DNA from 2 places in the Bacillus sp. BC05(2025) genome. Region 1 is predicted to be linked to the other one. Evidence: riboswitches for the same ligand, from Rfam matches in the RefSeq annotation. Region 1 holds a riboswitch; the other holds the start of a gene.

What was found. A riboswitch is a leader RNA that binds a small molecule or an ion and turns the genes downstream of it on or off. The one in region 1 is predicted to bind cyclic di-AMP.
Region 2: it holds a riboswitch for cyclic di-AMP, as region 1 does, so the genes downstream of both, ACZ76X_RS10515 (SipW-dependent-type signal peptide-containing protein) here and ACZ76X_RS14735 (APC family permease) in region 1, are expected to answer to the same signal.

Annotation. Positions count from the first base shown of each region.
Region 1 covers NZ_JBWYRA010000004.1:106,129-109,548, reverse strand. Annotated here, with positions in the region: gene ACZ76X_RS14735 (APC family permease) at 1-1,525, opposite strand, end outside; cyclic di-AMP (ydaO/yuaA leader) riboswitch at 1,670-1,816, opposite strand; gene ACZ76X_RS14730 (hypothetical protein) at 1,956-2,084, shown strand; gene panE (2-dehydropantoate 2-reductase) at 2,139-3,083, opposite strand; gene ACZ76X_RS14720 (hypothetical protein) at 3,259-3,420, shown strand, end outside.
Region 2 covers NZ_JBWYRA010000002.1:897,219-900,638, forward strand. Annotated here, with positions in the region: gene kdpA (potassium-transporting ATPase subunit KdpA) at 1-1,429, opposite strand, end outside; gene kdpF (K(+)-transporting ATPase subunit F) at 1,449-1,529, opposite strand; gene ACZ76X_RS10515 (SipW-dependent-type signal peptide-containing protein) at 1,526-1,630, opposite strand; cyclic di-AMP (ydaO/yuaA leader) riboswitch at 1,729-1,874, opposite strand; gene ACZ76X_RS10520 (hypothetical protein) at 2,136-2,366, opposite strand; gene ACZ76X_RS10525 (hypothetical protein) at 2,383-2,769, opposite strand; cyclic di-AMP (ydaO/yuaA leader) riboswitch at 2,863-3,010, opposite strand; gene thiD (bifunctional hydroxymethylpyrimidine kinase/phosphomethylpyrimidine kinase) at 3,096-3,420, opposite strand, start outside.

The DNA.
Region 1 (3,420 bases):
AAGCAACATATACAGCGATAACTTGATCTGCAGAAAGAGCCTTAGCATAATTCAATGAATTTTCTACTACATGAGTCATACCAGCTACCGGAACGACAATTACATTTCCCTTAATCGGAACAAGTGGCTCACAAGTTTTTAAACTTAGTTGGTCTCCTACCGCATCATAATGCTTCTTAATTCGGTGGAACAAGAAGATAATAACAGGTAAGAAAATGAGGATCGACCATACTTGTGCAAATTTAGTTAAAAAGAACATACTCATTACGATAAAACTAATAACTGCACCAATCAAATTAATCGATAATCGTAAAATCCATCCTTCAGGTTTTTCACGAAGCCATTTTAATACCATACCAGTTTGAGAAAGGGTAAACGGAATAAATACACCTACTGCATATAACGGAATCAAATGTTCTGTTTGTCCTTGGAAAGCTACAATTAAAATAATCGAAGCAATTCCAAGTATAATAATACCGTTTGAGTATCCTAGGCGATCTCCTCTAATCGTAAACATTCTCGGTATAAATTTGTCTTTTGCAAGGTTAACTGCTAATAACGGAAATGCAGAATACCCTGTGTTAGCAGCAAGAATTAATATTAAAGCAGTTGTACCCTGTATGAAATAGTACATGAAATTACGTCCAAAAGTTTGTTCCGCAATTTGTGAAACAACTGTTACTTCTTTACTTGGAGTAATTCCGTAATAATAAGCTAAGAAAACAATTCCTGAAAATAAAACTGCAAGTAATGCACCCATTGCAAGCAATGTTCTCGCCGCATTGTTTGGTGCGGGATCTTTAAAGTTTGGAATTGCGTTTGAAATTGCTTCAACACCTGTTAAAGCAGAACTACCTGATGCAAATGCTCGTAACAGTAAGAACAAACTAATCCCTGCAACTGGTGTTCCAATCGGCGTGTGTAAGGCCTGCGACACTTGACCAGTTAAAATATTATAGATCCCTACCCCAATTAATATAAATAGTGCTAAAACGAATAAATAAACTGGATATGCTAAAACGGAAGCTGATTCCGTTACGCCTCTTAAATTTAATATCGTAATTAATATAACAAATATAACTGCAATAATTACTTTATGTGCATGTAAGCTAGGAAAAGCAGACGTAATCGCATCTGTACCTGCAGATACACTTACTGCAACAGTTAAAATATAATCGACTAATAAAGATCCTCCAGCTATTAACCCTGGATTCATCCCTAAATTTTCTTTTGATACAACATACGCGCCTCCGCCATGCGGATAGGCAAAAATAATTTGACGATAAGATAAAATAAGGGCTGTCAATAATACTAATACCCCAACGGCGATCGGAATTGAATACCAATAAGCAATCGCCCCAAGACCTGCTAAAGCAATTAAAATTTGCTCTGGTCCGTATGCAACCGATGACAATGCGTCAGAAGATAAAATAGCTAACGCCTTCGTTTTATTGAGCTTTTGTTCTCCAAGCTCAGTTGATTTTAACGGTCTTCCAATTAAAAATCTTTTAATAGATGAAACCACAGCTGTCCACTCTCCAATAATTTTGTACGAACTTTTCTGCTAGTTACAGCGGATAAACTATTTCCTCAGAAAACAAAAAATGTCTACAAGCCATAACGAAATAGACTTGTAGACATTATATTTTTTGTCGCACAAGCTCCACCTTCCTTCTCAATATAACGCTTACGAGGTTAGCTGTCGGATTCGGGCCTATGAGTAGCCCTACCTTTTTCAAGGATTCACCCCATTGGATTAAGAACTAATCCATAAGAACGGGTCCCCCGCACCATGCGGTTTCAGCGATTTAGAAAATTGAAACTGTGGATTATAATACTCCTTTATTTTCAAAATGTAAATAAAAATTTTTAAAAAGAAAAAAATTAAATGATTTCGCATAATTCGCCGGTAAACATACATAATGAATACTAAAAAATTGATAAAGGAGACCCACATGTCTAAAGAAAAGAAGCCTATTTTTTCCGATTCCTATTTAGATGCATTAGCAAATGAAATTAATCAATTATACGGTAAACGTGAACAGGAAATAAATTTGACAGATCGAACGAAAAGAAATAAATAATTTGTCATAAAAAAAGAAAGCAATACACTTATATATTGCTTTCTTTTTATTTTTTCATACATCTAATTCTATCGCTGATTTGTTAAAGGTCATTTCTTCATACACTTTCAAATTTTGATATACCGCACCTAATAATGGTGCTTCTATAGAAAATTGTTTTGTTACATTTAGTAAGTATCCTTGTAAGTGCTCGCCTTCAATGAACGAACCTTTTTCCATATCACGCTGCATCGATGACTTCATATTATACGAAATTTTATCAATTGTTTTCATATGTTCTTGGGCAATATTATCTTTAATTGGAGCTCCTATACATCTCATAATTTGCATACATTCTTCAAATAAGTTTTGGATAAAATCGCGTCCACCTTCGCTTTCACGAATCGGTCCTATCGGTGCCCGCATTAATGTCGTCACACCCGACATTACAGTAATAAATAAATATTTATGCCACATATCTTGCATAATGTTTTCACTTAAAACAAAACTAGATTTCGTACCTGTAAATGCTTTAGCAATATGCTTTATTCTCTCTGAATCTTGAAGCTGTATTTCGCCAAACACAAGTCTGTTGGCAACACTCATTTGTACAATTTCCCCTTGATCATTTAACGTCGTCTCGATAAAGCATAAACCGCCAATCACTTTCTCTTCACCAAATTCTTTTTGTAATAGTGATACATGAGCGATACCATTTAATAATGGAATGATGACAGTATTCTCACCTACAAACGGCTTCAAATCTTGGATTGCATCGTTTAAGTGATACGCTTTTGTTGAAAATAAAATGACATCAAATGAAGAAGGTTGATCTTCTTTCGTTATTAATTTCGGTTGGAAGGAAAAATCACCATTAACACTACGAATAACAAGCCCCTTTTCCTCTAATTGCTGTTTTCTTTTACTGCGAACAAGAAACGTAACATCTTCCCCTTTTTCGACTAATCGTCCTCCAAAAAAGCCTCCAACGCCACCCGCTCCTAATACTAAAATACGCATACAACATCCCCCTTTTCAAAATACAATTTTATAACATTCAGTATACATAACATTATACATGTCCCCTACTAAATAAGCTGAATTTTCATTCTTAACTGAGTATAGAACAGTGGTTATTTTCAAATAAATTTGGGCATGTTGTTTTTATAGCATATATGGAAAGGAAACAATGTAAATGGAGGCAATACAAACAATCGAGGAAAAGGATGTAACAACAGCTATATTTCAATTTATATTCCCGTTTTCTTTTAAAACTGGATATGAACAAAATATGTTCCCCTTCTTACAGAAAAATGACTTTCGCCCTTTTCGACTCGATCATCTTGAAAATGAAAGT
Region 2 (3,420 bases), on a different contig from region 1:
AAAACGGTGTATTATCCGCTAATCCTTCAAATCCAGATCCATTATTCGCAGCTGACGATGTGTATTCATATACTACTTGCGTTAAACCGTGGAAACCGGAATGAGAAATAGCATCTGTTCCTAAACTTGTTGAAAGAGCTAATGCTGAAAATCCTAAAATAAGCAGTGGATGAAATAGTATCGTTACCGCAATTAATTTCATTTCCTTACCTTCAATTTTCTTACCTAAAAACTCTGGTGTCCGTCCAACCATCAATCCAGATATAAAGACTGCGATAATCGCATACATAATAATGTTCACAAAGCCTGCTCCAACGCCGCCGTATACTGTATTTAACATCATATTTACGAGCGGTACTAACCCGCCAATTGGTGTTAACGTATCATGCATCGTGTTCACGGCTCCGGTTTCAGCTGCTGTCGTCACTGTTGCGTATAGGGAAGAAAATACCGTTCCAAATCGTACTTCTTTTCCTTCCATACTTCCTTGTACATGCTGTATACCCATTCCATTTAACGCTGGATTCCCATGTAATTCAGATGTCATAATCGTTATAAACCCTAGTAAAAACACTATGAATAGTGAAACGAAAAGAATACGTCCTTGCTTTTTATTGCCTACCATTCGTCCGTACGTAAACGGAAGTGCTGTTGGCAATAACATCATAAGCATCATTTGCAAAATATTACTCATTTGCCCTGGATTTTCGAAAGGATGTGTAGAGTTTGCTCCGAAAAATCCACCGCCGTTATTTCCGAGTTCCTTAATAGCTACGAATGATGCAACAGGCCCACGTAAAATACTTTGTTTTGCGCCATCAATCGTTTGTGCCGTAACGGCACCTTCTAACGTTTGTGGTACACCAAGTGCGACAAAGACTAGTGCTGCAATACATGCGATAGGAAGAAATACTCTGGTTAATGCTCTCGTAAAATCAACGAAAAAGTTACCAAGTTCTTTTCCAGCAAGCCCTCTTATAAATGCCATAACGAGTGCTAACGTCGTTGCCGGTGCTGCAAACATTAAAAATGTAATTCCAATTAATTGTGATAAATAAGATAAACCATTTTCACCGCTATAATGCTGTAAGTTTGTATCAGCCATAAAACTAATTGCTGTATTAAAAGCGAGCGTAGGCTCCATTCCTTCAATGTGTGCTGGATTTAATGGCAATACTCCTTGCAGTCTGAAAATGAAATATACGACAACAATCATAAATCCATTTAATAAAACTAATGATAGTGCGTACTGTTTCCACGTTTGATTGTATTCTTTTACACCCGTAATTTTAAAAATAAGTTTTTCAAAAGGCCCGAATACTTTATCTAGCTTTTTACTACCTTGAAAAGCTTTCTCTAAATAAATTCCCGTTGGCTTTGCCACAAGAATAAACAACAGCATTGTAATAACAACTGCGACCCAGATCATAATGAATGACTCCCCCTAATTAAAACTTTTCCGGATTTAATAATGCATACACTAAGTACAACGTAATTGCTGCAACAATAACCGATAAGGCAATCATCATGATTGCTTCCCTTCTTTCACAACTTTATCTGACCAACTTGCAAGACTTGCCATCGATGCGACTAACACAACGAAAATCCCGATCATTACAACATCTAACATAACTATCCCTCACTCCATTTGTAGAATTTTACCATCAAAATATTAAAAAAGAACACTGAGCTCTACTCAGTGTTCAAAAAATGAACAACAAAAAGTAAACCTCCTCTCTAAACGCTTACGAGGTTAGCTGTCGGATTCGGGCCTAAAGAGTAGCCCTACTTTCAAAACTGAAAGATTCACCCCAAGTGACGATGCACAAAATTGGTTCCCCCGCTCCATTTCTGGAACTCAGCGATTTTAGGTTTTTTTGGAAATTTTATGAATGATTTATGAGAGTAAATATACTCCTCTATATTTCACTTGTAAAGAGGCAAATTACTAAAAATAAGAATATATCTATCTGTTTAAACGCTTACATCAGGTATTATTAATACTCTTTCATCTCTTTTCTCGTCTTTTCTTTCTTTTTCACAGAAATGATCTTTTAAATACGAAATAAAAAGAGCGAATGATATGAAGTGCATAGCTTGCTGCACTTCGCATTCGCTCTTTTTTCACTCCCTATTTATTCTCCTCGTAAAAAAGCACGTAAATTTCTCCCGCGAATATAAACTTGTGACAATTCTGCATGTAGTTGCTCATATTCGATAACATCTGTTTTTAAATATAAAGCGTCTTTCGATGGCAATATGATATAGGGCCTTGGAAAAATAGGATCGAGCACCACCAATTCTTGAACTCGCTCTACCGATACCGCCCAACGATTCGCTATATCTCCTAGTAACAACACCTTCATCTTCTTTTCCCCCACCCTATTCAAAAAATAAAAAAGAAATATTATCACAATTCGTAAACACAACAAGTGTAGCTCCAATTGTTTCATAGAGCCTCGCTGGATATCGTTTATTTCTTGTAACAACAGTAATAGGTGCTTGAAAAGAAAAGCGAATATGTTCTGTAAAGAAGCTAACGATTGGAAGCTCATCACCTAGTAAAATTACCTTCTTAATACACTCACAAATACTAGTAAAATCCTGCTCCCGACTACAACTATACGTCCAATCAAATCCACAATTCCTAACTTCAGCCGCTATCTCTTCATTTGCTGTAAAAATAATTAACTCATGTTGAAATGCTACTAAATCTATTAGACTATTTACCTTACTTTCTTCTCCAACACAAATAAGTGTTAATTCCATGTACCTCATCCTCCTTAGCATAAAAGAAATCAAACATAGATTGATATTCCCCTATACTAATCAGATCGATGAAGCGATGTATCCATCATGGCACCGTCCTCTCTCAAGACGCTTACGAAGTTAGCTGTCGGATTCGGACTTTGAGAGTAGCCCTACTTTCAAAATTGAAAGATTCACCCCTAGTGACACTGCACAAATTGGTTCCTCCGCTCCATATAATTGGACTCAGCGTATTACAAAAAATATATTCTGGCTGATATATTACTCCTGTATTTTGAAAAAGTAAACAGAAAAAAAGCCAGTTAGCAAACTGGCTTCTCATGTCTTTATACACGTGTATTATTCATCTTATACGCAAAATGATTCGTCGGTCCATGACCACTTCCAATATTCAATGGCTCTTCAATTGCTATACTAATAAATCGTTTTGCTTCTTGAACTGCCTCTTCAATGGAGTATCCTTTCGCAAGTCCTGCAGTAACCGCTGAAGCAAATGTGCACCCACTTCCGTGCGTTTGCTTTGAAGGAATTCGTTCACTTCTAAATTCGATAAATTGCTCACCATCAAAGAGTAAATCAACTACTTCATTACCTTGATATTCTGCATGTCCACCCTTCATAAGCACGTATTTCGTACCTAATTCATGCAGT